One region of the Methylocystis sp. JR02 genome, then DNA from elsewhere that is predicted to be linked to it. Evidence: predicted binding sites of a transcription regulator. Region 1 holds the regulator's gene; each other region holds the start of a gene.
The links. Region 1 encodes LexA, which represses DNA repair genes until DNA is damaged. Its sites were predicted from a motif close to TGTTCNNNNTGTGTTCNG; they were not measured.

Region 1 (9,986 bases):
GGCCCAGATGAACCCGAACTCGTCCTATTATCTCTCTTTCAACGTCGGCTATCCGAACCAGCTCGACCGCGCCCTGGGCCATACGGGCGGCACGATCATGGTGCATGGCGCCTGCTCTTCGGCCGGCTGTTTCTCCATGACCGACGCGCAGATCGCCGAAATCTACGCCATCGCCCGCTCGAGCTTCGACGGCGGCCAGCGCGCGATCCAGATGCAGTCCTATCCGTTCCGCATGACGGCGGAAAACCTCGCCAAGCACCGGCTGGACGCGAATATCGGCTTCTGGAAAAACCTCAAGGAAGGCAACGACGTTTTCGAGGTGACGAAGCAGGAGCCGCAGGTGGCTTTCTGCGGCCGCCGCTATGTCTTCAATGCGACGCCGGGCGGCGCCATGGACCCGGTCTCGGCCTGTCCGCCTCTCAAGCGCGACCCCGATCTCGTCGCCAGCGTCTCCGCCAAGGCCGCGAAGGACGACGAGAAGATCGCCGAGCTTTCCCAGAGCGTGAAGCCGGTGCGCGTCGTCTATGAGGACGGCGGCCAGCATCCGAGCTTCGCCTCGAAGGCGGGAGAGGCCAGCCGGCCCGAGGCGCTGACGGGGCCGACGGAAATCGCGCTCGAAGAGAAGCCGGCGCGCGCCGTCGACAAATCCGCCCAGCAGCTCGCGACGAAATCCCCGGTGGTGACCATGGCCGCCGCCAAGGCTGCGGCGCAAAGCCACGAAGCCTCGACCGTCGTCCGCGCGCTTGCGCCGGAGCCTCACCGCGAAATGTCGGCGCTGGCTGACGAAAACGGGCCGACGGCGTCGATCAAGAAGGCGCTCAACCCGAAGAAGTAGGGCGCCGCCCCCCGTCCCGGCGCGACTCAGATTGTCGGTAAACCTCCTAGGCGGCCTCGTCCTTCGAGACGCGAGCGTCGCTCGCTCCTCAGGATGAGGCCTAAGTGTTTGGCGCAGATGCAAAAAGCCCCTCATGCTGAGGAGCCTGTGCAGCAGGCGTCTCGAAGCGCGAGGGGCGTCGACGCCGCTTTGCGAATAATTGAGCGCTACCCGCTCGGGCGCGGCTTTCCTTTTGAAAAGCCTTTGTTAACCCGGCCTCGGCAATAGTTGTTGCGGAACGCACAGGGAACGCCTATAAATCGTTCATGATTTGTTTTGAGGCTCGCGGCCTGAGGGCGAGGCGCGCGGCGGTTCGTGTCGCGAGGGGCGGATTATGCTGACAAAGAAACAGAGCGATCTGCTGCGTTTCATCCACGAGCGGCTGAAGGAAACCGGCGTTCCGCCGTCTTTCGACGAGATGAAGGACGCGCTCGATCTGCGCTCGAAGTCCGGCATTCACCGGCTTATTCTCGCTCTCGAGGAGCGCGGCTTCATCCGGCGCCTGCCCAATCGCGCGCGCGCGCTCGAGGTTTTGCGGCTGCCCGAATCGGCGACGCCCAGGGGCGGCGGGGCCGCGCGCGGCGGGAAGTTCTCGCCGTCGGTCATTCAAGGCAATCTGGGCCGCGTTCGGCCGCTGCACGAGCGCGGGGAGGACGAGGCGAATCAACAGGTCGCGATTCCCGTGATGGGCCGCATCGCCGCCGGCACGCCGATCTCAGCCATCCAAAGCCGCAGCCATACCATCAGCCTGCCGCCCGAGATGCTATCGAGCGGCGAGCATTTCGCGCTGGAAGTGCGCGGCGACTCCATGATCGAGGCTGGTATTCTGGACGGCGACACGGTCGTCATCAAGAAACAGGACTATGCCGACACCGGCGACATTGTCGTCGCGCTGATCGAGGACGAGGAAGCGACGTTGAAGCGGCTACGCAAGCGCGGCGCGTCGATCGCGCTGGAGGCGGCGAACCCTGCCTATGAGACGCGCATTTTCGGGCCGGACAAGGTGCGCATCCAGGGCAAGCTGGTGAGCCTGCTGCGGAAGTACTGACATCCACAGTCACCCCGTCGTCATTGCGAGGAGCGAAGCGACGAAGCAACCCAGGGGCAGCCATCGCGGCCCTGGATTGCTTCGCTTCGCTCGCAATGACGGTCGGTGGTTTTCGCATGGATTCCCAACCCGCCTCTCACGCGATTACTCCAGCGGCTCTGCAAGCTCTGCTTCCTCAGCGCTTTCATCCTCCTGCGCCACCGCGCGTCGGATCTGCTGCGCGGGTTTCGGCGACCAGGGCCGGTCTTCGTCGACGCCTCGCGCCGTCGTCCACGCGACCGCGCCGCCTTCCAGAATTCGTAGCGAGACCGCGCCGGTTTCCGCCAGCTTGCGCCGGTCGATCACGATCGGCGCTTCGCAGCCTTCCGGCGCCCGCAGCGGCGTGACGATGATTGCGGCGCGGGCGCAGTCTTCGAGAAGCGCCGCGCGGGACGTCGCCAGTGCGACGATCCTCCCATCGGCGGCCTTGCCGATACAGCCATAGTCGTCGCAGGACGCCGCTTTCGCCTCGTCGACGGCGCGCGTGTCCGCGTCGGCGCGCAGCCATTGTTCCGCGGCGAAGGCGCCGGGTTTCTTGCCGAGCAGCGCGAGCTCGCCCGACGGCCTGCGCAAAGCCGCCGCCTCACCCGTCGCGGGAATGGCGATGTCGAAGCGCTCGGCGTTCGTCGCCCCCATGAGGCCGATTAAAGCGAGCGGGATCGCCGTCGCCCGCCACGGCCATGTTCGCCACAGAACCGCCGATAGAACGGCGAGCGCCAGAAAAACCATCGACCAGGGCGCGAAGGCCTTCACATGCAGGCTCGCTCCAGGCACGTTGGCGATGAGGCCGGCGAGCCAGATCACGAGATTGATCCCCATCTCGAGGTAGCGCCAGATGAAACCGTCGAGGCCGAAGGGGTAGAGCGCCGCGCCGATCAAAGCGCAGGGCACGGCGAAGAACTCGATCGCCATCAGCGTCATCGGATTGCCGATGAGCACATAAGGGCTCAACTCGTGGAAATCGTAGGCCATGAAGGAGGCGGTGGCGGAGGTCGCGCAAAGCGTTGCGACAAGCGCCGCGCCCGGCCCGTGCAACAGGCGCTCGGCGATCGTCTCTCGCCACTCGGCGAGGCGGCTGCGCAGGCCAACCCCGAGCGTGCGCGCGCTTCTCTCGGTGAGCTGGTCGCCGCGCCATTCGTAGATGGCGATGAGCGCCGCGACGGCGGCGAAGGAAAGCTGGAAGCTCGCGCCCATGATCGCCTCGGGCTCGACGGCCATGACGGCGAAGGCGGCGAGCGCGAGATTGCGCATGGAGAGCGAGGGGCGGTCGAACAACACCGCCCCGAGCATGATCAGCGTCATGACCAGCGCGCGTTCCGTGCCGACGCGCGACCCCGTGCCGATGTCGTAGAGAATAGCGCCGATCATCGCGAGCGCCGCCGCCCATTTCTTGATCGGATAGTTGAGCGCGAGCGCCTGCGACATGGCCAGCAAGCGCCGCAGGCCGACGAAGAAAATGCCGGCGACAAGCGTCATCTGCATGCCGGAGATGGTGACGATGTGGAAAATGCCGGCCCGGCGGATAAGATCCTTCGCGCTCTCGGACAGAAAATCGCGCTTGCCGGTCACCATGGCGGCGGCGATGGCGCCCGCGTCGCCGCCAATCGTCTTGTAGACGCGCAGCGCCAAGGCGTTGCGGATGCGATCGACCGAGGCGAAAAAACGCAGCGACAGCGGCGCAGGATCGGGCGGCGGCATGGTTTCGATCCGCCCCAGCGCATTGCCCACGCCGCCGAGCCCCGCAAAAAAAGCGTCGCGAGAAAAGTCATAGCCGCCCGGCAGCGCCGCGCGGGCCGGCGGCATCAGCCGGGCCTTCAAGGCGATGAAATCGCCCGCGGCGAAAGTTGGCTCGCCGCGCATGGTGAGCCGCACGCGGGTGGGAGCCACGCCGCCCGGCAGACCTTCGGCGCTCGCGACCTGCAGCACGAAGCGCGCGCCGGCGCGGCGCGGGTCGATTTCTTCGACGAAGCCGGTAAGCTCGCCAACGCCCACGCGCGGCACGATCGGCGCGGCGACTCGCGCGGCGCGCCAGGCGCCGGAGGTAAAGCCCGCGGCCACCAATGCGAGCGCGAGAAAGAGCGCATATGCGCGGGCATGGCGGCGCGTGGCGAAGGCGAGCGCGGCAAAACCCGTCAGCGCGCCAATGCATAAAAAGAGAGACGGCTCACGCTCGGCGGCGAAATAAAGGACGACGCCCGCGCCGGTCGCGACGGCGCGCCACAGGAAAGGGCGCCGCAGCTCGGTTTCCTGCGCATAGGCGTCGCGCAGGGCGCTCGCGAGCCTTCGCGCGTGCGGCGCGAGCCGGAGGGCGAGGGCGCCCTCGCGCTCGTCTCTCTCGGCCGCGCGCGTCGCCTCGCTCACGCCAACGCCCTGGGTTCGGATGCCTCAGGGTAAGGTTAATGCGGATTCTGCCGGCGCGCCACGCCCTGGTTATAGGAAGAACCGTGCCGGTTTGTCGGCAAAGCTCCGAGGCGGCCTCGTCCTTCGAGACACGAGCTTTGCTCGCTCCTCAGGAAGAGGCCTAAATATTTGGTGCAGATGCAGAAGCCCCTCCTGCTGAGGAGCCTGCGCAGCAGGCGTCTCGAAGCGCGAGGGGCGCCAACGCCAGTTTATCGGCAGGCTAAACTGCGCTCACGCGCTCGCGCGGCCCTTGCGTCTTTTGCCGCCGCTCGGGCCGCGGCCATGGGTGGGAGAGGCGCCGCCTTCGATGCCCTGCGGCTCTTCCATTTGGAGATAGCGCACGCCGAGGAAGAACAGGATTTGCGCGTCGCCCATAGGCGGCTCGCTGCTTTGGCGCGACCTTTTTTCGCGCTTCCGGAACTCGACGACGTCCCCCATATCACTCTCCGCAACCGCTGCAGAAAAGGTGAATCAAGCGTTACTGCGATTAGGGAGCCGCGACGGTTAATGTTCCGTCAACGTCGGGACGTTAATTTGAAAAGCAAAATCTGCGTAAGTGTTTGAGTAGTGGACGCGTCATGCAGTCAGACAAGAGTCGCGGGCGAATTGCCGACGCCTCGCTTTTGCGGGTGGTTGTCGATCAATTCGTTGAACGACCCGCGCATCCGATCGGCGACATAAAGCAATTCGAACAGCTCGCGCTCGGCCTCATCGATCTTCTCGACGCGGGGTCGGTCGCCCGCGTCGTGCGGCCGCTGTGCTTTTATGCGGAAACCCCGCGAACGATCTTCGCCCGCCTGCTCGAGAAAGGCGGCGCTTGCGCGGAGCTGGCTTTGGCCTTCGCGCCGAGCCTGCCGCGCGAGCATCTGCTTGCAACGGCGCGGCAGGGGGAGCCGGCGCTCGTGCGCGCGCTGGCGCAGCGCACCGATCTCGATCGCGAGATGGTGGACGCGCTGGCCCTGCGCGGCGAGAGGGAAACGCTTCGCGCGCTTGCCGCCAACTGGTCCGCGCATCTCGATACGGCGGCGCGGCGCGCGCTCGTATTGGCGGCGCGCGACGACATTACTCTGGCGCGCATCCTTCTCGATCGCGACGATCGCGCCATCGAGCCCGAGGCGCTCTTTCTGGCGGCGACGCGGCTCGAACGCACAGGGATCATCCTCAACGCCTGCCGGCGCGCGCTCTCCAGCGGGCATATGGAGATGCGCCAGGCCGAGTCGGGGTTCGTCTCGCGACTCGAAAGCGCCGCGCTGCGCCGGGATCGGGATGCGATGGCGGCGCTCCTCGCCGACGCTCTGGACTGCCGGAAAGAGCGCGCCCGCGCCGTAGTTTCGGATAGTCAGGGGGAGGCGCTGGCCTTGGCGCTGGCGGCGCTGGGCGTGGACCCCGACGCCGCGACCCGTTTGTTTCTCTGCGCCGATCCGGCGATTTCCCACGATGTGGAGCGCGTGCGCGCGCTTGTCGCTTTGGTGCGCTCGACGCCCCAGCGCGCCGCCATGCAGCTCGTCGCCGCGATGACGGGGGCGGCCAAAGGCGAAAGAGACGCGCTGCGCCGCCTCAATGCGCGCGACGAGGGGGCGGCTGCATCCGCTTGGCGACGCGCCCTGCCGCGCGCGGAGACGGTGCGCAAATTCGATCAATCGGCGTGAGGTCGGGAGTGGGGCGGAAGGGCGCGCGGCGCCCCCCGGAGACGTTGTGGCCTTGAAAGACCGCAAAATGCCGCTGCGCACGTCTCATACCATTTCCGTTTGAACAGCTCGCATTGGCGTTTGTCATTCCCGACTCCAATTATGCACTTGGCATAACGAGTACAAAATGAGTGAGATTGACATCCCTATCGATCCGGTCCGGAATGCGCTCCTTTCATGGATTCGCGCATCTGAACGGAACGAGGGAACAGTGACGTCTTTTGATGTTGGGAGGGGCGATTTCCCTTGGGGGACAAAGGGAGAGCTAAATAGAATCGGTGAAAAATTACGAAGCGGCGAGACTCTGGATGACGTGGACGCGCGGAAGCTCGACATATGGCGTGCGTCGCACTTCCACGTAATGAATGCGTTTCAGGCTATGCTTCGGAGGCGCACGAAAGATCGCCCAATAACTGTAGCCCAGAGGCACAAGCGACGCGTTACGATCATAGATAAGTTATCGCGCGAACCTAGTATGCAGTTAGCGCGAATGGATGATGTCGCCGGCATCAGGCTTATTTTTAACTCAATCGCGGAGATGAGAGCTTTTAGGAAGGACTTCCTTTCGTCTAGGCACGCCCATAAAAAAAAATGATACAGATAAATATGACTATACGAAAACTCCTAAGAAAAGCGGTTATCGAGGCATTCACGATATATATTCGTATAACTCTGAATCAGCTAACCATAAGAAGTTTAATGGCACCATGATTGAGGTCCAGTATAGGACGATACATACCCACGCGTGGGCTACGGCTAATGAAGTTGTGACAATGACAACAGGGCAGAGAACAAAGTTCAATAACGCAGATGACACCTATATGGAATACTTCAGGCTCTCGTCCGAGATTTTCGCTAGGGCGTTCGACCGGATCGCTGGGGTATGTTCAGAAAAAACGAATAGCGAGCTTTTAGAGAAATTCTCTTATCTCGACGCAACGACGAGCATCTCGCATCGCCTTCGCCATCTCAATATGGCTCGTGAGCAGATAGATCATTTTAACGGAGGGGTCGTTCTTAAGTTCGCGCCGGATGGGTCTTTGACAGTATTTTACGTTCCTCGTTTCGAAAACGCGATGGAATTCTATTTTAAAATTGAAAAATCTAATCCAGATGATGACGTTGTTTTGGTCAATTCATCTGAAGCTGGGCACATTCGGTCCGCTTATCGTAATTACTTCTCAGATACCAGTGAATTTCTGTCGCTTCTTGAAAGCGCCAGGACCATAATATCAGAAGACGGAGATGGAGTGGCCTATGAGCCGGGATGATGAAAAACTTCAACGGTCTTGCCTTCGCCGCCCAACGGCTCAGGGTCGCGATCTGCCATGGCTTCGCGAATGCGATGCGCCATAAACCAAGCCGTGCGGTAGGAGCCAGGCCGAGATTGCGCATAAGCTGATGGGCCGAAATGCCCTTCTTGCTCGACGCCATAAGGTGAAAGCCGAGCGCCCACTTGTTCAGAGGGACGTGGCTTGACTCCATGACGGTCCCAACCGTCACGGTGAAATGCTCGCGGCAGGAGCGGCAAACAAAGAGGCCGGGGCGATGCGATTTGCCTTCAAGGCGCGTCGCCTGACTGGTTTTGCTCTGGATTCCCGATCGCTCGCTGCGCGCGTCGGGAATGACAGCCGAACCGATCAAGCGGAACCCATATCAGCCGCAAAAAGCTGGCATACTCGGCAGAGCGCAACCTTTTTAGGAAACCCGTCCCTTGCGATCCGCCCAGGCCAAACCCGCTGGCGTCCTCGCGCGCTGGCGCGCCATTCCGCTTTATCTGCGCATCATCGCCGGCGTCGCGCTCGGCCTCTTCGCGGGCGTCGCGCTCGGCGCGGACGCCGCGCCGCTCGCCATGCCCGCCAAGCTCGTTTTGCGTGTGCTCGGCGCGCTGGCGCCGCCGCTCATTCTGCTCGCCATCGTTCAGGCGCTCATGCGCGCCCATTTGGGCGGCGGCGAGGCCCGGCGGCTGGTCTCCCTGCTTTTGACCAATACGCTCGTCGCTATCGGCGTCGGCCTGCTTGTCGCCAATATCGTACAGCCCGGCGCCTGGACGACGGCCAGCCCGCCCCCGGCGCCCGCCGCCAAGGCCTCCGGCGCCGTCGATCCGCTCGCGCAGTTCTTCGACGCCGTGCCCAAGAGCATCGCCGGGCCCTTTTCCGACGACGGCGCGGTCATGGGCGTCATCTTCATCGCGCTGGCCTTCGGCGTCGCCTTGCGCGGCGTCAGGCATCATGAGGTGCGCACGGTCGAAGACCTCGTGCATGTCGCGCTCACGAGCCTCGTCGCGATCCTGCACTGGATCATCGACTTCGTGCCGCTCGCCGTCTTCGGCATTGTCGCGAGCATCGTCGGCGTGAAAGGTTTCCATGATTTCGTGGCGCTCGGCGGCTTCGTGCTCGCTGTCCTTATCGGGCTCGCGCTGCAGGCCGGCTATTACATGACGCGGGTGCGGCTTCAGAGCTGGGTGCGGCCGCTCGACCTCCTCCGCGGCGTGCGTGACGCGCTGGTGATGGCCTTTTCCACCGGCAGCTCGACCGCCACCATGCCGGTCACATATGAATGCCTGCGGCAGAATGTCGGGCTGCGCGAGCAATCGGCGAGCATGGGCGCGCTCGTCGGCTCGAATTTCAATAATGACGGCACGGCGCTTTATGAGGCCATGTCGGCGCTTTTCGTGGCGCAATTGCTCGGCATGCATCTGACGCTCGGCCAGCAGTTCACGGTCGTTCTGACCTCGGTCATCGCCTCCGTCGGCGCCGCCGGCATTCCGGAGGCCGGGCTCGTCACCATGACCATGGTGTTCAAGGCCGTCGCGCTGCCGACCGATTACATCGCCATGCTGCTGACAGTGGATTGGCTCCTCGACCGCTGCCGCACCGCGATCAATGTCATGGGCGACGTGACGGTGAGCTGCCTCTTGGACGGCAAGACACGCCACAGCGGCGGCGAGAGCGAAAAACTTCTAAATCAGGACACGAACGCGTCACGGCCATGACGCAGCGTGAGGTCCGTCACGCCGCCAGCTCGACGAAGACGCGGCCGTCGCGGTCTTCGATCTCGATGAACCAAAGGTCGGGGTCGAACATGATCTCGCGCTTGAGGCGGGCCTCCGCCTCGGCCGGTTCGACCCAGTCGCCCTTGTGGACTTTGGAGAACAGCCGATCGACGCCCTCGGGCATCGCTTCGCTTTGCGGGGCGGGGCCGTAGACGGCGGCGCGGCCGTCGAGGCGATCGAGCTTGATGAAGACGGCGCCCGCTTCCGCGGCGCCGCGCCGCCGCAACATGGCGACCGCTCCCTCCACCTCGGCGCGGCGGATGAGGGCAGCTACAAAAATATCGGATCGCAGACGCATGCCTCTAACTTAGAGCGAAATGCGTCCGCGGTCTAAGCCTGTCTCTCTCAGTGCGGCGTTGCGGCGCGGCTGGCCAGCAGCTTGGCGACCTTGGCGGTAAGCTCGCCCTTGGGGGGCAGGCCGTTGTCGCGCTCGAATTTTTCGATCGCCCGGCGGGTGCCGTCGCTCATCACGCCGTCAGCTTTCACCACATAGCCGAGCCGCTGTAGCGCGCGCTGCGCGAAGGCCACGCCCTCGCTCGGGGCCAGCGTCTGCGCCTCGGCCTTGGGCTGCGTCTGCGCCTCCGGCTTGGGCAGGGGCTGCGCCTGAGGCTTGCTCTGAGTCTGCGCCCGAGCGGGCTTGGAGGCTGTGGTCTTCGCCGCCTCCGGGCCGCCCAACACGGCCGCGATCTGATCGTGAGAGACGGGCTCGCGCTTCTTTTCGATCTTGGCGGCCGGCGACGCCTCGGTTTTCAGGATCACGGCCTTCAGCGCCGCTGCGTCCGCCTTTGTGGGCTTGGCAGCGGGAAGCGCTGGCGCCGGCTCCGGCTTCGCCGCCAAATCCGTCTCGACGGCGGCTTCCATCTGCGCCGGGCGCGCGCGCGG
Region 2 (9,986 bases), 2.8 Mb from region 1:
CCCCGAGCCGCGTTCAATGTTTTCTTGAACTTCGTTCACAGCGATGCTAAGTATGGCTTGTGAACACTGTTCAATAACGCTCAGGGGAGAACCCGAATGCTAAAGACTGTCGTCACATTGTTCCGGGGCAAGGCATACGAAGCCGAGGAAAGGTTCGCAGACCGCCATGCGCTCGCCATCCTCGATCAACAAATGCGCGACGCCGCCCTGGCGGTGGAACGCGCCAAAAAGGCGCTCGCCCTGGCGAGCGCGCAGGACAAGGCGGAGGAGCGAAAGCTCGACGCCACGCGGGCGCAGATCGCCGAGATCGAAACCCGCGCCGTCGCGGCCTTGAAGGCCGGGCGCGAGGACCTTGCCCGGAAAGCCGCTGAAAATATCGCAGACCTCGAAAGCGACGCCACGGCGGCGGAAAAGGCGCGCGCGCTGTTCTCAGTCGAGATCAAGAGTCTCGAACGTCATCTGCGCGACCAATCCGCCCGCCTCGCCGAATTGGAGCGCGGCAGGCGGATCGCCCGCGCGGCCGAGGCCGTCCGCGTCGCGCGCCGCGGGAGGCTCGAAGAGGCGCCTTACGGCCAATCGACCCTTTCGGAGGCGGAAGCCACATTGGCGCGGCTGCGGGAACGGCAGGAGGAAGCCTGCGCCGCCGAAGCCGCTCTCGACGATCTGGACGCCCGCGACAAAGCCCAGGACCTCAACGCGGCCCTCGCCGACGCCGGCTTTGGCCCGCCGGTGAAGCCGCGCGCGGCGGATGTTCTCGCAAGGCTGAAAGAAAAGGCGGGCGCGGCGTGAGCCAGCCCGCCGGCCTCGTCTCCTGAAAGCAAGGCCCCAACTACAGTCCCGATAGAAGGAAATGAAAATGTCCGCTCAACCAATCAAACATTCCGCCGCATTCGTCGGCTTCTCCTATGTTTCCTTCGGCATTGCCGCGCTGATGGTGGGCGGCGGCGTCTTCGTCATGCCGATCGACCATTGGATGAAAGGCTTTCTCATCATGGGCGTGGTGATGCTGGTGCAATCCTGCATCATCCTCACCAAGACGATCCGCGACAATGTCGAGGCGGAAAAGCTGCTCAACCGCATAGAGGACGCCAAGACCGAGCGCCTTCTGATGGACGTCTCCAAAGGCGTCTCCGCGTAGATTTTCGTAATCGGCCGGCGGTCTTGACCGATCCTTAACAGGCTCTGTTCAATTTTCGCCGGCCCAGCCCTTTGGATTGACCGCCATGTCGCAATCGCTTCTGGCCACCCGCCGCTTCGCGCCGCTCTTCTGGCGCCAGTTCTTCGCCGCCTTCAACGATAACTTCCTAAAGAACGCGCTGGTTCTGATGATCCTCGCGCAGATCGGCGGCGAAAAAGGCGCGTCTCTCGTCACCCTCGCCGGCGCCATTTTCATCGCGCCCTTCTTCCTGCTTTCGGGGATCGCGGGCGAGATGGCGGATAAATTCGACAAGGCGACCATCGCGCGCCGCCTGAGCCTCGCCGAAATCGGCGTCGCCGGCCTCTCGGCCGCCGGTTTTTATTTTTCGGACGTGACGACGCTCTTTGTGGCGCTTGCGCTCTTCGGCGTCACCGGCGCGCTGTTCGGCCCGGTCAAATACGGCATTCTGCCGGATCATCTCACGCGCGAGGAGCTGCCGGCCGGCAACGCCCTCGTCGAGAGCGCGACCTTCCTCGCCATTCTCGCCGGCACCATCGCCGGCGGCCTCGCCATGCAGGCGCATGACGAAGTCTATGGCGCGCTCGCCTTTGTCGGCGGCGTCATGGCGGTGGCGCTCGCGAGCTACGCCGCGGCCTGGTTCATCCCCTCGACGCAAAGCGCGGCGGCGGATCTGAAGATCGACGCCAATATTTTCCGCTCGACCTTCAAGCTGATGAAGGCGCTGCGCGCCGCGCCGTCGCTGCGCCGCCTCACGACCGTCACGAGCCTCTTCTGGCTCTATGGCTCCATCGCCATGTCGCTGATGCCGCCGCTCGTCACGCATTCGCTGCATGGCGCCGAAAGCGTCGTCACGCTGCATCTGACGATTTTCGCCGTCGCCATCGGCGCAGGCTCGGGGCTTGCCGCCTTTCTGCTCAAAGGCCGCATCGTCCTGCTGCCCGCCGCAATCGGCGCCGCCCTCGTCGCCATCGCGTCCTTCGATCTTGGCGTCGCCGAGCTGTCGCGCGTCGTGGCGGAAAGCCCCACCCTCGGCATCGCCGATTACTTCAACCAGCCCGGCGCGCTGCATGCGTCGCTCGACCTCGCGCTGCTCGCCCTCGCGGGCGGCCTGATGATTGTGCCGTCCTTCGCCGCTATTCAGGCGCAGAGCCCGGCCGATCAGCGCGCGCGCACCGTCGCGGCGGTCAATGTCCATAACGCCGCTTATATGGCCGCGGGCGGCGCCGGCGTCGCCTTTCTGCAGGCGCAGGGCGTGACCCTGGCGCAGCTTTTCCTCGGCATGGGCGCGGTCGCGCTGCTGTCGGCGATCTGGATTCGCTACGCCGTGGTGAAGAACCCGATCCTCGACTTATTGTCGATTATTTTTCGGTCCTTCTACCGGCTCGAAGTGAAGGGGCTCGACAATCTGGAGAGAGCGGGACCCAACGCGATCATCGCCCTCAACCATGTCAGCTTCCTCGACGCGGCGGCGATCCTCTCCGTGCTGCCGAAAGACCCGGTCTTCGCCATCGACCATGGCATCTCGCAGCGCTGGTGGGTGAAGCCCTTTCTCAAATTCACCCGCGCCATTCCGCTCGATCCGACGAAGCCGCTCGGCACGCGCACGCTCATCAACGCCGTGAAGGCGGGCGAGTCCCTGGTGATTTTTCCAGAAGGACGCCTCACCGTCACCGGCAGCCTGATGAAAGTCTATGACGGCGCCGGTCTGATCGCGGAGAAATCCGGGGCCATGATCGTGCCGGTGAAGATCGACGGGCCAGAAGCGACCATTTTCTCGCGCCTGACGCGGGATCAGGCGCGGCGCCGCTTTTTCCCGAAATTCACCCTCACCCTGCAGGAGCCGGTGCGCCTCACCGTCGATGATGAGCTGAAGGGCAAGGCGCGACGGATGGCGGCAGGCGCGGCGCTCTATCAGATCATGTCGGACATGATCTTCCGCACGACCAAGCAGGACGAGACGATTTTCGAGGCCGTCGTGCGGGCGGGCGACAAGCATGGTTTCTCGCGCGTCGCGCTGGAAGACCCGCTGACGGGCGCGCTCACCTACAAAAGGATCCTCATCGGCGCCCGCGTGCTGGGCGAAAAAATCGCGAAGATCGATACGGCGGGCGATTGCGTCGGGATCATGCTGCCGAACGCCAACGCCGCGGGCGTGACTTTCCTCGCCGTGACGTCTGCGGGGCGCGTTCCCGCCATGATCAACTTCACCGCCGGCGCCGCGAATATTCTCTCCGGCTGCGAAGCGGCGGGCGTCAAGACCATCCTCACCTCGCGCGCCTTCATCGAGAAGGCCAGGCTCGACAAGCTCGCCGCCGCATTGGAAGAGAAAGTCGCGCTCGTCTATCTCGAAGACATGCGCGCCGGCGTCTCGTCATTCGACAAACTGAACGCCCTGCTGCGCTTCAAAAAGCCGGTCGTCGCGCGCAAGGCCGGCGACATGGCGGCTGTGCTGTTTACCTCCGGCTCGGAGGGCGCGCCCAAGGGCGTCGCGCTGTCGCACGCCAATATGCTCGCCAACGCCGCCCAGGCGGCGGCGCGCATCGACTTCGGCCGCCAGGACAAGGTGTTCAACGTGCTGCCGGTGTTCCACTGCTTCGGGCTGACGATCGGCTTCATGCTGCCGCTCATCTCCGGCGTGCCGGTCTATTTCTACCCCTCGCCGCTGCACTACCGCATTGTGCCGGAGCTGATTTACGGAACCAACGCGACGATCTTCTTCGGGACGGACACCTTCCTTGCCGGCTATGCGCGCAGCGCCCACGCCTATGACTTCCGCTCGATCCGCTATGTCGTGGCCGGCGCGGAGCCGGTGAAGCAATCGACCCGCGACATCTGGTGCGAGAATTTCGGGATCCGCATTCTCGAAGGCTATGGCGTCACCGAGACCGCGCCCGTGCTCGCGCTCAACACGCCCATGTTCAACAAATTCGGGACGGTGGGCCGCATCATGCCCGGCGTTGACGTCAGGCTCGAACCCGTTCCCGGCGTCGAGGAAGGCGGCCGCCTGCTCGTGCGCGGCCCCAATGTGATGATGGGCTATCTCATGGCCGACAAGCCGGGCGTGCTGCAGGCGCCGGAAGGCGGCTGGCACGACACCGGCGACATCGTCACGGTCGACGCGCAGGGTTTCGTGACGATCAAGGGCCGCGCCAAGCGCTTCGCCAAGATCGGCGGCGAAATGGTGTCGCTCGCCGCCATCGAGCAGCTCGCCGCCGAGCTTTGGCCCAAGGCGCTCTCCGCGGCGGCGACCGAGATCGACCCGCGCAAGGGCGAGCGCATCGTGCTCGTCACCCAGCAGAAGGACGCCACCCGCGCCGATTTCGCGGCCTACGCCAAATCCAAGGGGGCGTCGGATCTGTCGATCCCGGCGGAAGTCATGCTCGTCGAGCATATGCCGCTGCTGGGCTCCGGCAAGCTCGATTTCGCGGCGGTGACCAAAATGGTGCGCGACCGCAACCGCTACCTCGGCGGCGGACCGCGCCTGCCGAACGGGGTGCTCGGGCGGATCGATGGGAATGTCGCGGTTGTGGGGTGAGAGCATTGCTAGAACCGGAAGCTATCAGCCCCGCCACCAAGTTTACGGGGTGAGCCCCCTCCCCAACCCTCCCCCGCTCTGCGGGAGAGGGAGCAGAGCGTGGCCTTCATAAACGACGCTGATCGTGAACGTCCCCTCTCCCGCGAAGCGCGGGGAGGGACAGGGAGGGGGGCAAGCGCTACTCCCAAAACGGCTCCAGCTTCCTCAGCCGCTTCTCGCTCTTCTTCGCATGCGCCGCGCCGGCTTGGGCGGCGTGGGCGAACCAGCCGCGCACGAAGCCCGAGGCGCGCAGAACGCCGTCCCCCTCGGCGTCGACCTCGTCGAGCAGCGTATTCGCCGTCTCCATGTCGTTATAGTCGCCAAGCCCGTCCTGCAGCTTGGCGAGCGCGGCGGAGAATTCCTCGGCGTCTTCGACATGCGGAAACAGGCTCTCGAAAAACTCCGCGCCATAGCGCGCTTTTTTCAAGGCGATGCGCACCTGGTGCCGCTCCTCCGGCGTTAGCTCGGCCAGTCCCTTGGCCTTCTTTACAACGCGCTTGCGCAGCTTCGTGAGCGCCGCCGCAGCGAAATCCTTCGCCGATCCCTCTTCGCGAACGTCCGGCTGCGCGGTCCAATCGCGCTTGGCGATCGCCTCGCGAAAATCAGCAAGAAAAGCGCGCGCCTCCGGTCCCTCGACCGCCGCGCGCGCGGCGCGATAGGCCTTGGCGCGGCGCGTTTCGATCGCGGCGAGAAGCGCTTCGTAGCTTGCTTCGTCCTTGAGCGTTTCGCCGGGGCCCTCCGCGAGCATGTCGAGGAAAACATCCCAATTGCGCGCCTGCCCGAGAGTTGAGGCAAGCGTTTTGGCCCGATCGCGCGCCGCGGCGAGGGCAGGGCCGGACAGCGCGTGGCGGAACGTGCCGATCGCCGCGCGCAAACGCCGTAGCGCCACGCGCATCTGATGCACGCTTTCCGCCGGCTCATCAGCCAGAAAGACCGGCGCATTGCCCTCGAAATGGTCGAGCGCGGAGGAAAAGACGCAGACGGCGGCGTCCTCGACCGTGTCGGTCGCAAGCAGCTTCACCGGCCGGGCCTTCTGCGGTCCTGCCGGCTTGGCGCGCTTGGCGGGCTCGGGGCGCAGGTCGACCGCCGGGGCGATCGCCTCGGGTAAGACGCCATGGGGCGCGGGCCGTTCCATGCTTGCTCCTGTCGGAATGCTCAGGATTTTGGGCGCCAGGCGCTCGAGGTCAAGCGCAGGCGACGCAATAAACCGGCGCGATACTTGATTAAGACGCCCGCGCCTGCTTTATCGCGGCGCACCATTCGCACAGGGAGGCAAGAGTAAATGTCCGTATGGCCCGTCTATGGCAAAATCACCGGCCCGATCGTCCTGATCGGCTTCGGCTCCATCGGACGCGGCATCTTGCCCCTGATCGAGCGCCATTTCGACTTCGACAAGAGCCGGTTCACCGTCATCGACCCGGTCGATACGCACCGCCGGCTGCTCGATGAACGCGGCATCGCTTTTCTCAAAGAAAAGCTCACCCCCGAAAATTATCGCGAAGTGCTCACGCCCCTTCTGACGAACGGCGGCGGGCAGGGCTTCATCGTCAATCTCTCCGTCGACGTCTCCTCGCTCGACATGATCAAGCTCGCGCGCGAGCTGAAGGCGCTTTACGTCGACACCGTCATCGAGCCTTGGCCGGGCTTCTATTTCGACAAGAACATGGGCAATGACGCGCGCACGAACTACGCGCTGCGCGAGACCGTTCTGGAGGAGCGCCGCAAGAACCCGGGCGGCTCCACCGCCGTCTCCTGCGTCGGCGCCAATCCCGGCATGGTGTCCTGGTTCGTCAAGCAGGCGCTCGTCGACATCGCCAAGGACACGGGCGTCTTCGACAAGGAGCCGACGACCCGCGCCGAATGGGGCGCGCTGGCGCAGAAGCTCGGCGTCAAGGGCATCCATATCGCCGAACGCGACACGCAGCGGGCGCGCGACCCCAAGCCGCAGAATGTCTTCGTCAACACCTGGTCGGTCGAGGGCTTCGTGTCTGAGGGCATGCAGCCGGCTGAGCTGGGCTGGGGCACGCATGAGAAGTCGCTGCCAGACATCGGCCGCACCCATGCTGCCGGCTGCGGCGCGGCAATCTATCTGCTCTCGCCCGGCGCCAACACCCGCGTGCGTAGCTGGTGCCCGACGCCGGGCGCGCAATTCGGTTTCCTCGTCACGCATAATGAGGCGATTTCGATTGCCGATTACCTGACGGTGCGCGACGGCGCGGGCAATGTCGCCTACCGGCCGACCTGCCATTACGCCTATCATCCGGCCAATGACGCCGTGCTGTCGCTGCATGAGATCTTCGGCGCCGCCGGCAAGATGCAGCCGAGCTGGAAGATTCTCGATGAGCACGAGATCGTCGACGGCATCGACGAGCTGGGCGTGCTGATCTTCGGCCACGCCAAGAACGCTTATTGGTACGGCTCGCAGCTCTCGATCGAAGAGACGCGCGACCTCGCGCCCTATCAGAACGCGACCGGCCTGCAGGTGTCCTCCGCCGCGCTCGCCGGCATGGTGTGGGCGCTGGAGAATCCGGAAGCTGGCATCGTCGAGGCGGACGAAGTCGACTACAAGCGCTGCCTCGAAGTGCAACTGCCCTATCTCGGGCCGGTGAAGGGCTATTACACCGACTGGACCCCGCTCGAAGGCCGCCCCGGCCTGTTCCCGGAGGACATCGACGAGAGCGATCCCTGGCAGTTCAAGAACATCCTCGTTCGCTGAGCGGACCTCGCAACGAAACGCATGGAGGCGGCGCGCAAGCGCCGCCTCTTTTTTGTGTCGCAAGTCTCAAGGTCGTCATTGCGAGGAGCCGAAGGCGACGAAGCAATCCAGGGCAGCCACCGCGGCCCTGGATTGCTTCGCTTCGCTCGCAATGACGGGCGTTCGTTTGCTTTCGACCCCTGCTGGTCCACCGGCCGCGCCGGACGCTTTGCCAGCGGTGAGCCCTTAACTTCATCTTAAACCCTCTTGCATGCTCCGAGAATGTTCTTTATTCGTTCTTTATTCGCGCTATGTTCCGCTTCGGCAGGTCGAGCCGCGGCGGGGCGTCAAGTCCCCAAAGTCGCGATCACGGGAGGCCGGTTCCGGCCGGCCTCCCCTTAGGGGCCGTTTTGTCGGGAGTGGATCATGGGTCGGCTCGCTGAAATCTCGACGGATGCGCAGGCGCAAATCGGCGCGCTGGTCGACCCCGAGCGGCGGCGCGGGCGCGGTTCGCTGTCGAAGCGCAGCGGCCGCTATGAAAAGGAAGTCCGCGAGGAAGCGGACGACGGCTGGGGCTCGCTCGAGACCCTGGAGGCGCTGAAGACCAACATTCACGTCGAGAAGCCGCGCTCGATCATCACGAAGAATGATTCTCCCGACATCGCTTTCGATCGCTCGATCAACCCCTATCGCGGCTGCGAGCATGGCTGCGTTTATTGTTTCGCGCGGCCGACGCACGCCTATATGGGTTTTTCGCCGGGGCTCGATTTCGAGACCGAGATTTTCGTCAAAGAAGGCGCGGCGCAGCTTTTGGAGCGCGAACTCTCGGCTCAAAATTACGCGCCGAAAGTCATCGCCATCGGCACGAACACCGATCCGTATCAGCCTTCTGAAAAGCGCCACCGCATCATGCGCTCCATTCTGGAAGTTCTGGCGCGCGCGAAACATCCGGTTGCGATCGTGACGAAATCGGCGCTCGTCTTGCGCGATCTCGATCTTCTGGCCCCGATGGCGCAAGACGGGCTCGCCAAGGTCGCTTTTTCGGTGACGACGCTCGATCCACGCCTTGCCCGGATCATGGAGCCCCGCGCCGCCACGCCTGAGCGCCGGCTCGACGCCATGGAAAAGCTCGCCGCCTCCGGCGTGCCGGTCGCCGTGATGGCCGCGCCGATCATTCCCGCCATCAATGACGACGAGATCGAGGCGATCCTCACCCGCGCCCACGCCGCCGGCGCGCGCGAGGCCGGCTACATCATGCTGCGTCTGCCGCTCGAAGTGCGCGATCTCTTCAGCGAGTGGCTGGTCGCCAATTTCCCCGACAAGGCCCGCCGCGCCCTGTCGCTTGTGCGCTCGACGCGCGGCGGCAAATTGTACGACCCGACCTTCGGCAAGCGCTTCACCGGCGAGGGGCCTTACGCGTGGATGCTCGGCCGGCGTTTCGAGCTCGCCGCCAAGCGCCTCGGCTTTTCGAGCTCGACGTTCAAATTGCGAACGGACCTCTTCGAGCCGCCGCGCCGAGGTCCTCAGCAGCTCAGCCTCTTTTGAGCGGGAGAGCAGCGAATTTTTAATTGCCAATAAGACCGCCAGCCGCTTTTTAGATCGCCATGCACATGACCGACCGAAATTTCACCTGGCCTTTTCATTCTGGCGTTGCGCCATGAGCGCCGGCCCCGACTTCCGCATCGAAGGCCGGTTACATCGACAGGGAATCTGGCCGGTCGCCGGCGTGGATGAAGTTGGGCGCGGCCCGCTCGCCGGGCCCGTGGCCGCCGCCGCGGTCATTCTCGACCCAAAGCGGCTCCCGCGCGGGTTGGACGACTCGAAAGTCCTGAACCAGAAAGAACGGGAAGCCGCTTTCGAGCGGATCATGGAAAAGGCGGTCGCCGTCAGCATCGCCTTCGTCACGCCCGCGGAGATCGACGCCATTAACATTCGACAAGCGTCGCTCGCGGCCATGGTCCGCGCGGTCGCCACCCTGTCGCACGCGCCGGCCTATGTGCTCGTCGATGGCTCCGATCCGCCGCGCCTCGCCTGCCCGTGCCGCGCGATCGTCAAGGGAGACGCGTCGACCTTGTCGATCGCCGCTGCGTCGATCGTCGCCAAAGTTGCGCGCGACGCAATGATGCGGCGACTTGCCGCACACTACCCGAGCTATGGATTCGAGACCAATGTCGGCTACGCCGCGCGGCGCCATCTCGACGCCTTGCGCGAGAACGGCCCAACTCCCGCACATCGCTTAAGCTTCTCGCCGATGCGGGAGAAAGTATAAACGAGGCATTAAAGCTAAGTTTCTTACTTCATTAAGATTTTCGTTCGAAAAAGAGACGCCCTGCCGCGCCCGCTCTATACGCGCTTTTTACCTAGTTCCGGCATCTTCACACGTGTTGGTAGCGTATGTGGTGTCGAGTTCATGAGTAGCGCGCGCGTCGGGGCGGCCCGCCTCAAATCCCGGATAAAGGTCACGCGTACCGGGTTATCCATCGCCGGGCCGCTCCACGCGCAGCCTGCCAGAAATTCGATATTGCGCGGCGATTGCGTCAAGCTGATGCAGACGCTCC
Region 3 (9,986 bases), 130 kb from region 1:
GGCGATGCCGATGCTGGCCGACATGACGGCGCGCGATCGGTTCTTGTCATTCTCCATTTTGATCGCGTCGAGGATCGCCCGGGCGACGCGGCCGGCGGCGTCACGATCGGCGATGCCGGGCAGGATCGCGGCGAATTCGTCGCCGCCGAGCCGGGCGAGCGTCGCGCCGCCGCCCAACGCCGAGGAAACGACGCGCGCGAATGATTTGAGCATCGCGTCGCCCTCGGCGTGGCCGAAGAGGTCGTTCACTTCCTTGAAATGATCCAGGTCGATGAGCATCACGGCGATGCGGCGTTCGCAATCCATCGACGGGGCGATCTCGGAATCGAGCGTGTCGTAATAGCTGCTTCGGTTCGGCAGGCCCGTCAGGACGTCGTGATGCGCGAGGAAGCGGATGCGGTCTTCGGCTTTTTGCCGGGCGCGAATATCCCGGACGGCGATGGCGATATGGGGGCTACCCTCGAAGTCGATCGTGCGGCAGAGCAGCTCGACGCGGATCGGCCCGCCCCTCTCGCAAATGAGATCGGTTTCAAACGGCGTTTTCTGCGCCGCTTGGGCGGCTTCGCAAACATTATCCTTGGGAACGAAGGCGGAAAGATCGGCTCCGAGGACGGATGTGCGATCCCTGCCGACAAGGGCGAGGAAACTGTCGTTAGCGGTGACGACCACGCCGTTGCAGCAGATCAGGAGCCCTTCGACGGCGGCGTTCGCGAGCCCGCGCATGCGCTCGGCTTCCGCGAGGCGGCGCCGGCGCTCGTTCTCGTTCAGAAGGCCGAACAGCGAAAACGTCACGATCAATATGCTCGACGCGGCGCTGACAATCGCCATCGCCGATGGCGAAATCGCGTTGGGGGGAATGGCGATCGTCGGATCGGGAATGACGGACATGGCGGCCATGCCGGTGAAATGGAGACCGCCAATCGCGGCGACCAGGAAGACCGCCGCCGCTGACCGCGCCGCCATCGAGGACGCGCGAAGGGCGCGGCTCAGGCCAAGCGCCGAGAAGGCCGCGCCGGCGATCACAGAGGCGGCCACGAGCGCGCCATCCCAGGACATGCGGCCGGCGACCCTGAAAGCCGTCGCGCCGACATAATGCGTCGCCGCCAGGCCGATCCCGAAAAGCAGGCCCGCGACAGGCGCGGCGAATCTGAAATGCACCGAAAGCGCCAGGCGGAACGCGAGGAAGCTCGACGCAATCGAGCCGAGGAGCGCGGCCAAGGCCAAAGCGGCGTCGTAGCCATGGTCGACGCCAGGGGAATAGGCCAGCATGGCGACGAAATGCGTGGACCAGACGCCGAGGCCGATGGCCGTGGCGCAGACGGACAGCCAGGACAGGCGTTTGCCTCCCCCTGTCTCGGCCGCATGCGCCAGCAATGCGATGGCGGCGAACGCGGTCAGCGCGCAAACGCACGCGGCCAGGAAGACAAGCGATGGATCGTGCTGTTCAACCATACCAGCGTAGATGACAGGCATGAGTGGGTTTCGCCTCCGGCTGTCGCGGGCCGGGGCGGCGAACCGCGCCGTTCATGTCCGTCAACTGCGCGGCGTCATGCCGAGGGGCGGACCGCCCCTGTACAGTCCCATGCGAGCATCATCGGAGGAGCCTTCAGCGACGTTAAAAGAATTAGGAAAAACCTCGGTGTAGCCGGAAGCGCCAAGCGCGGCCATGGCGCTGGAGCACGTTAACTCGAATGCGGAACCCTGCGCTATTGGGCCGCGATTGCAAATGGCGGCCGATGCGCTTATGCGGGGCCGATCCTTCGGAAGGTTGGCGCATGACGGATTTCGACGCTCAGAATCGTATCGACGATTATCTTCGGCGCCAGGTCTTCGAGGAAGAATGCTTTCTGCGCGCCTATGAGATGGACCCCTATACGCGGACCGTCTATCGGCGCCTTCGCGAATTGTACTGGACCGTCTCGAGACTGCTGAAGCGCGATAATGTGGCGAATGCGTCCAGCGCATTTCGCGCGCCGATCTTTCCGGCCGCCGTGCAGCTCCAGCCGGGGCCGCGTATTCTCATCGACGCGACCGATCTCGTGGCGAGCGGCAAGGCGACCGGCATCCAGCGCGTCGTCAAGGAGATTTCCGTCAACGCCGCAGCGCTCGGCCTCGGGCTTCCCGTCGTCGTGAAGGCCGGAAAGCTCGTGGCGGCTTGCGGGGAGGGGGGCGAAACGATCGAGTGCCGAGAGGGCGACATATTGCTGCTTCTCGACGCCGGCTGGAACCGGCTCGACGATTACGCGCAGCTCCTGCAGGATTTTCGGGCGCAGGGCGGAAAGATCGTCGCTTGCCTCTACGATCTCTTCCCACTGCTTTATCCGACGCTTTACACGCACACGCTGATCGCGAATTTCGAAGCCTGGACGCATCGCGTTCTGCTGGATTGCGACGCCATTGTCGCCATCTCGAAGAGCGTCGCGGATCGTTTCGCCACCTATGTGAAAGGGCTAGAGCGCAAGCCGCGGGACGGGATGAAGCTGGGATGGTGGCGCCTCGGCGCGGATTTCAAGCAAGAGGACAAAAAAGCGCCCGCGCCGTCGATCGAGGCGCTCGCGCGGCGCGCGCCGTTTTTTCTCAGCGTCGGTACGGTGGAAACCCGGAAAGGCTATCCGGTGGCTTTGGAGGCTTTCGAAAGACTCTGGGCGGAGGAGCTCGAGGCGAATTACATCATCGTCGGCCGCCCGGGGTGGAACGCCGCGGCTTTCGAAGACAGGTTGCGGGGGCATCGCGAGAAGGGGCGCCGGCTCTTCTGGCTCGACAACGCCAGCGACGCGGATTTGGCTTTTCTCTACCGCGAGGCCCGCGCGGTGGTTCTGCCGACCATGGCCGAAGGCTTCGGCCTGCCGCTCGTCGAAGCGGCGCATTTCGGCGCGCCTGTGATCGCCAGCGACATTGCCGTGTTTCGGGAGATCGGCGGCGACGCTGCGTGTTATTTCGATCTTCTTGACGCGGGGAGCCTCGTCGAGCGGATTCGCCAAACGCTCGCTTCGGAAAAACACGCGCCGGTTATCCCCCCATCGAGTTGGAGCGACTCGGCTGCCGAGCTGATGAGGATGCTGCGCGAGGATTGCTATCAGCGCAGTCTCGGTTGATCGCGTCTCATATAATGAATCCAGAGCCCAAGAGCGCTGGTTTTACTCAGCGCCCGTCATTGCGAGCGAAGCGAAGCAATCCAGGGCGGCGACGCGGCCCGGGATTGCTTTGTCGGCTCCGCCTCCTCGCAATGATGGCGGCGGCGCGAGCGTGGGGAATGACACTGAACCGATTCAGCGGACCTCGTTTCAGAAGCGGAAAGCCCCGAGAATGTAATCAGGCTTGTCCGGCGAGCAGGGGGCGTCCAGGGGCGTCGGAAAGGTCTCCTGGCTCGGCTCGAAGCGATAGCGCGCGCGGCTGGCGAAGGAGATTTCCAGAACATCGGGAAGCGGGATATTCGCAATGAGATTATAGGGGACGCAATTATTGGCGTGCACATGCGTCACGGCAAAGAGGCGATGGAGCTTTTCGAGGACGCGCTTGGCGCGAAAATAGAATTGCGGCGAAGCGAGCTGCGAGAGGTCGTGAAACTCGCACACGATCTGCGCGTGCTTGACCAGAAGCTCGTCGGGAGTTGCGTCGAAGACCTCCCATTCCCACCCTTCGATGTCCATTTTCAAGAACAGGTCGGGCGTGTCACTCTTGGAGAATTCCGAGACGAGCGCCGCAAGCGACTCGCTGTCCGGGCCTGGCTGGGCCGCGATCATTTTGCGGTGGAAGCGCAGAAGCGGGTGCGAGGAAGGCGCGTTTTCGACCGAGTGGTCGAATTGCTCGACTGGAACGCCAGCCTGCGCCATTGCGAGATCCCAGGCGTCATCGTCACAGACGCCAAAGGAAAAAGCGTGGATCACGCCGGCAAGATCGTCGAGCTGGACATAGCCGCCGTCGCCAGCCGAGCCGACGCGCGCCTTGGCGACGCCGATCGCTTTTTGTGGCTCCAGTAGCCGAAGCGTTGCGCGCAATTCATCCTGCAGCGCTCGCGTGCCGCTCGCAGAGCTCTGCGGGAAACGAGGGAGCAGCAAATCCTTTATCTCGATGAGGCGCGCTCGGGTCTCCTCGTGACGCCAGTCTGCGTCATTGACGGATTGCGGCAAAGCCTTGCGCCGCCATTCATCGTATTTCTTTCCGAGCTCCCCCAGCGTCGTCATTTCCGCCCCTCCGCCCGTCAGAACGGGTGATATTGATACAGCCAGTTCTCCGAGATCACCTTATCGCCGTTCTTCAGGAAAAGGCGCATCTCCACCGGATCGGTTCCGTCGACGGTGAGGTCGAATTGAGCGCGCCAGTGGCCGGGCACGCCGTCGAAAACCGCTTCGGTATAGATGTAAGAGAAGGTCCCGCGCGAGGCCCAGAGAATGGGCTCGGGCTTCACGCCATAAGGGAGCTTGGCGAGCGGCTCGCCCAGAAACTCGACCATGAATTTACGCACGCCTTTGGGCCGGGGCTTGCCGGGCTGACCGCCATTGCCGAGCCGCGTCGCGACGCAGCGCGCCAGGCCGGCGGGGTAGGGCTCGTCGGCCAGCCAGTGCAGGCGGTAGGAAAATTCGAAGGCAGCACCGGGGACAGCAGGCTTATCGGGAACCCACATGGCGACGATATTGTCGTGGATTTCGTCGTCGGTCGGGATCTCGATGAGTTGCACCGCGCCCTTGCCCCAGTCGCCTTTCGGCTCGACCCAGACGCTCGGACGGCGGTCGTAGAAGACATTGTCCTGGTAATGGTCGTAGCTGCGGTCGCGCTGCATCAGGCCGAACCCCTTCGGATTTTCGTCGCCGAAGGCCGAGGCGACGACGCGCGAGGGGTTGTTGAGCGGTCGCCACAGGCGCTCGCCGGCGCCGGTCCACATGCTGAGGCCGTCGGAGTCGTGCACCTCCGGACGCCAGTCGACGGCAGTCGGCTTCACAGTCTCGGAGAACCAATACATGGAGGTGAGCGGCGCAATGCCGAAGCGGGTGAATTTGCCGCGCAGATAGAGCGCGCAGTCGATGTCCATCACGACGCCCTTGCCGCGCGTCATGAGAAACTTATAGGCGCCGACGATCGAGGGGCCTTCGAGCAGCGCGTGGAGCACCACGCCGTCCTCGGTCTCGGGCCCGACATAGATATGCGTAAAGTCGGGGAATTCCTCGCTGGCGCCGGCCTGCCAGGTGTCCAGCGCGACGCCGCGCGCCGAAAGCCCGTATTGCCGCAATTCGCCGATGGCGCGGAAATAGGAGGCCCCGAGAAAGGCGACCCAGTCGTTCTTCTTCCAGTCGAGCGGACCGTCCTTCGATTCCTGAATTCGGAAGCCTGCGAAGCCCGCCCCCGGCGGCAGTTGCCGCGCGACGGAATCCTCGGGCATGTTGAAATAGCTCGTGTCGTAAAGCACCTCGCGCGCCACGCCGTTTTCGACGGCGTGGATACGCACGGCCTTTTTGAAGAACATGCCGAGATGGAAAAACTCGATCGGAAATCGCTCCTTCGTGTCGGCGAAGAGCGCGTGATCGGTATTGTAGGTGATGTGGCCCCACTTCTCGTAGTCGATCTGCGAGGTAATTTCCGGGGCGGGGATATTGGGCTTGCGATAGGGCTCCCTGACAAGCCGCTGCGCTTCCTGCTTCAGCGCCTCGTAGGAGAAGGGCGTGGGCTCGCCGAGCTTGACGTTGGAGATGCGCGACGCCGCGGCTTCGGCCGGCCGGGCGCCGACGGCGCCGAGCGCGCTCGTCGCGGCCGCGACTTTGAGGAAGGAACGGCGGTCCTGCTTCTCGATCATCTCAAGTTCCCTATCGACGAAAACCAAGGAGCCTATGGCGTCGCAATGCGGCGCTCTCTGGGCGGAACGCTTGACGCTTCAACGAGGGCTTGGGCGCGCTCAGCCGCGGATCGGCTCGTTGCGGATCGCGGTCTTCATAAAGAAATAGAGGCCGATGAGGCCAAAAGCCGCGAAGACGATCTCAATGCCGCGGCTGATCATCGGATCGAGCTGGAATAGGCCGCCGAGCGCCCAGCCAGCCGCCCAGGATGCGCCGACAAGCTCCGTCCCGACGAGGATCGCGACGGCGACCAGCGTGGAAAGGTGCAGGTAGTTGATCGGCTTCTGGCTCATGTCCGGCTCTCGGTGGCGGCGCGGCGCCGCGTAAGCCCTGCTATATCAAAGGAAGGCGGGAGGCAATACCGCGCCCTTTCTCCGCATCGCTCTTAGCGGCTCAGAACGGAATATCGTCGTCGAGCTGGTCGGAAAGGCGGCCGCCGCCCGCGGGCGGAGCCGGCCGGCGCTCGGCGGGCGCGCGCTCCATGGGCGAGGAGCGGCCGAAGGAGCCGCCGCTCTGGCCATAGCCGCCGCCTTCGTAATCACCCTCGCTGCGGCCGCCGCCCTTGCTGTCGAGCAGCGTCATCTCGCCCCGGAAACGCGGCACGACCACTTCCGTCACGCGACGCTGATTGCCGTCCTTATCCGTATATTCGCGGGTCTGGAGCTGGCCCTCGAGATAGATCTTGGCGCCCTTGCGGCAATATTGCTCGGCGATCTTGCCCAGAGCCTCGTTGAATATCTGGACATTGTGCCACTCGGTGCGGTCCTTGCGCTCGCCCGTGCTCTTGTCGCGCCAGGACTCGGTGGTCGCGAGCGAGAAGGAAACGACGCGGTCGCCTGACGGGAAGGTCCGCACTTCCGGATCACGGCCCAGATTGCCGACCAGAATGACCTTGTTCACGCTACCCGCCATGTCTCTCTCCACTTGCTTTCTGCGGAGCACTCTAGTGCAACGGTTTGCCTATCTCGCGCGCGGGAATCATTTGTCCACAGATGATGCGTCGGCGCCGCCGGGCTTGTGTTCTTTTTTTGTTCTAGCATCCGACAGGCGTCGGCGCAAGCGACCTTGGTTCGCCCTCATCCGACCCTCGCTCACGCGAGGGCCACCTTCTCCCGCGCGCGGGAGAAGGAGACGTGTTGAAAAATTTGTGATCCGAAATGGACGGCTCTCCCTTCTCCCGTTTACGGGAGAAGGTGGCCCCTGCGTCAGCAGGGGTCGGATGAGGGCGCCAGCTCCACCGCCAGCTTCTCCCGATCGAGTTCGCCCTCCCAGGCCGAAACCACGATCGTCGCCACGCCATTGCCGATGAAATTGGTCAGCGCGCGGCATTCGCTCATGAATTTGTCGATCCCCAGCACGAAGGACATGCCCGGCGCCAGCGACGGATCGACGGCGGTGAGCGTCGCGGCCAGCGTCACGAAGCCTGCGCCCGAGACCCCGCTCGCGCCCTTGGAGGTCAGCATGGCGACGACAAGGATCGTCGCCTGATGGGCGAAATCCAGCTCGACGCCCATGGCCCGCGCAATGAACAGGCTCGTCAGCGTCATATAGATATTGGTGCCGTCGAGATTGAAGCTGTAGCCCATCGGCACGACGAGGCCGACGACCGATTGGGAGCAGCCGAGGCGCTGGAGCTTCTCCATCAGGGCGGGCAGGGCGCTTTCCGAGGAAGACGTGCCGAGCACGATCAACAGCTCGTTCTTCAGATAGGCCAGAAAACGGAAGATGTTGAAGCCCACCGCCGCCGCGATGACGCCGAGCACGATGGCGACAAAAAGCGCCGACGTCAGGTAAAAAGCGCCGATCAGGCCGCCGAGCGACAGAAGCGCCGCCGAGCCGTATTTTCCGACCGTATAGGCCATGGCGCCGAAGGCGCCGATGGGCGCGGCTTTCATCACGATGCCGATGAGCGCGAACATGGCGTGGCCGGCGTCGTCGACCCAATGGCGCATCGGCCGCCCCTTCTCGCCGAGCGACAGCAATGCAAAGCCGAAGAGCAGGGAGAAAAGCAGCACCTGCAGAATGTCGCCCTTGGCGAAGGCGCCGATGGCGCTCTCCGGGATGATGTCGAGAAGGAAATCGACGCCGCTGTGCCTGGCGGCGGCTTCGGTATATTTCGCGACCGCCGCCGCGTCGGGCTTGCCGGCGAAACCCGCGCCGGGCTGCAGCAGATTGCCGACCAGAAGCCCGATCGCCAGCGCGAAAGTCGAGACGATCTCGAAATAGAGCAGCGCCTTGACGCCGACGCGGCCGACTTTCTTGGCGTCTTCGATGTGCGAGACGCCGGACACCACAGTGCAGAAGATGATCGGCGCGATCGCCATTTTGATGAGCTTCACGAAACCGTCGCCGAGCGCCTTCACCCAGTCGGCGGCGGCGATTTCCGGCGCGAGCCAGCCGAACAGCGCCCCGAGCGCGATCGCCGCGAGGACCTGGACATAGAGCAGGTGGTGAAGGGGTTTTTTCATGCCGGTCTCTGGCGAAGCCTCTATTGGCCGCGCTTATGGCGGCAAAATCCGTTTGCGTCCACGTCGGAAGATTGTTCGCGGGCGGGAGCGTCGCTAAGATTCAGCCAGATTCCAAGGGGAGGAGCGCATGAGCGCGGGCGATAATGAGACCTCATTTCTCGGGCAGGGCATCCAGGGCGGCGGCTCCTTTCTCGGGGGCGGCGGTCTGACGCAGTGGAGCGCCGCCCCGCCGGCGCCGCAGGCCGGCGAGGGCCTCGCCTTCGAGATCAAGGGCCATGAGCTGCAGTTCCTCGAAGCCGAGCTGCGTCCCGGCGAAGCCATGATCGCCGAGGCCGGCCAGATGATGTTCAAGGATGCGGCGGTCTCCATGGAGACCATCTTCGGCGATGGGAGCGAGCCGCAGAATACCGGCTTTTTCGGCAAGCTCCTTGGCGGCGCCAAGCGGGTGCTTTCGGGCGCGACTTTGTTCATGACGCGCTTCGCCAATGCGAGCGGCGACCCGGCGCGCGTCGCCTTTTCCGCGCCCTATCCGGGCAAGATCCTGGCGCTGCGTCTCGACCGCTATGGCGGCGAATTGTTCTGCCAGCGCGAGACCTTCCTTGCCGCCGCGCAGGGCGTGAAGATCGACGTGGCCTTTCAAAAGAAGATCATGACCGGGCTTTTTGGCGGCGAGGGCTTCATCATGCAACGCCTCGCCGGGCAGGACTGGGTCTTCGTCCATGCCGGCGGCATGGTGGTCGAGCGCGAACTTGCGCCGGGGGAGGAGATTCACGTCGACGCCGGTTGCCTCGTCGCGCAGACGGCGACGGTCAGTTTCGACGTCGTGCCCGTGGGAGGGATCAAATCCATGATCTTCGGCGGCGAGGGCTTCTTTTTCGCGCGGTTGATCGGGCCGGGCCATGTCTGGCTGCAATCCATGCCGGTTTCGCGGCTTGCCGGGCAAATACTCTCCCGCGCGCCGGCGCATGCCGAGGTGGGCGTTGGCCATAGCTGGGGCGGGGGCTCCGGCGGATCGTCGGGAGACTCGTCGTCTTTCGGCTCCTGGGGCGACTCGTCGGGTTCCGGCGGCGACGACGCCTGACGATGCTCCAGGCACATGGTCGCTACCCACGTCATGGCCGGGCTTGTCCCGGCCACCCACGCCGAGGGGCACAGTCCAAACTGGACGCGTGGTCGTGAATGATAAGTTTAGGCAGGGCGTCGATGTACGCCCAGCGGTCGCCGTGGTTTGCGCGGCGTGGGTGGCCGGGACAAGTGTTCAGTCCGGATAGATGACCGACGGGTGTTCGGGGACATAGCCGACACGTTCACAATGGCTTGGATTGGCAATTTGGAGGGCCGTCCATGCCGTGGCTGGAGGTGTCGATCGTGGAACAGCGTCGGGAGTTTGTGCGGCTTGCGAGCCAGGAGGGGGCGAACCGGCGGGAACTATGCCGCGGGTTCGGCATACACCCGGATACGGGTTACAAATGGTTGGCCCGCTGGGCCGAAGGCGAGGCGGGGCTGGCCGATCGCTCCCGCCGGCCGCGCAACAGCCCCTCGCGGAGCGCGGCCGAGACCGAAGCGCTGGTGCTGTCGGTGCGGGACGACCATCCAGCCTGGGGCGCGCGCAAAATCCGGCGCGTTCTGGAAGAGCGCGGCCACGCCGTTCCCGCCTCTTCGACCATCCACGCCATATTGAGCCGGCGCG

Region 2: a site for LexA is predicted at 7,712-7,729, ahead of QNA11_RS14340 (PA0069 family radical SAM protein). Genes of this name have one in related genera too.
Region 3: a site for LexA is predicted at 6,847-6,864, ahead of ssb (single-stranded DNA-binding protein). Genes of this name have one in related genera too.

Annotation. Positions count from the first base shown of each region.
Region 1 covers NZ_JASIRC010000001.1:174,186-184,171, forward strand. The annotation lists gene QNA11_RS00735 (L,D-transpeptidase family protein) at 1-835, shown strand, start outside; gene lexA (transcriptional repressor LexA) at 1,209-1,922, shown strand; gene QNA11_RS00745 (ComEC/Rec2 family competence protein) at 2,067-4,322, opposite strand; gene QNA11_RS00750 (hypothetical protein) at 4,593-4,736, opposite strand; gene QNA11_RS00755 (DUF2336 domain-containing protein) at 4,940-6,010, shown strand; partial or broken gene QNA11_RS20700 (hypothetical protein) at 6,631-6,792, shown strand; gene QNA11_RS00760 (hypothetical protein) at 6,823-7,320, shown strand; partial or broken gene QNA11_RS00765 (IS1595 family transposase) at 7,329-7,621, opposite strand; gene QNA11_RS00770 (dicarboxylate/amino acid:cation symporter) at 7,764-9,044, shown strand; gene QNA11_RS00775 (DUF1491 family protein) at 9,061-9,402, opposite strand; gene QNA11_RS00780 (peptidoglycan-binding domain-containing protein) at 9,450-9,986, opposite strand, start outside.
Region 2 covers NZ_JASIRC010000001.1:2,999,650-3,009,635, reverse strand. The annotation lists gene QNA11_RS14365 (PspA/IM30 family protein) at 97-789, shown strand; gene QNA11_RS14360 (YiaA/YiaB family inner membrane protein) at 851-1,138, shown strand; gene QNA11_RS14355 (acyl-[ACP]--phospholipid O-acyltransferase) at 1,224-4,694, shown strand; gene QNA11_RS14350 (CHAD domain-containing protein) at 4,873-5,868, opposite strand; gene QNA11_RS14345 (homospermidine synthase) at 6,016-7,449, shown strand; gene QNA11_RS14340 (PA0069 family radical SAM protein) at 7,855-8,973, shown strand; gene rnhB (ribonuclease HII) at 9,086-9,697, shown strand; gene QNA11_RS14330 (site-specific DNA-methyltransferase) at 9,839-9,986, shown strand, end outside.
Region 3 covers NZ_JASIRC010000001.1:299,398-309,383, forward strand. The annotation lists gene QNA11_RS01290 (bifunctional diguanylate cyclase/phosphodiesterase) at 1-1,473, opposite strand, end outside; gene QNA11_RS01295 (glycosyltransferase family 4 protein) at 1,776-3,095, shown strand; gene QNA11_RS01300 (FkbM family methyltransferase) at 3,285-4,184, opposite strand; gene QNA11_RS01305 (OpgD/OpgG family glucan biosynthesis protein) at 4,202-5,788, opposite strand; gene QNA11_RS01310 (hypothetical protein) at 5,888-6,121, opposite strand; gene ssb (single-stranded DNA-binding protein) at 6,222-6,740, opposite strand; gene dctA (C4-dicarboxylate transporter DctA) at 7,034-8,296, opposite strand; gene QNA11_RS01325 (AIM24 family protein) at 8,424-9,377, shown strand; partial or broken gene QNA11_RS01330 (IS481 family transposase) at 9,641-9,986, shown strand, end outside.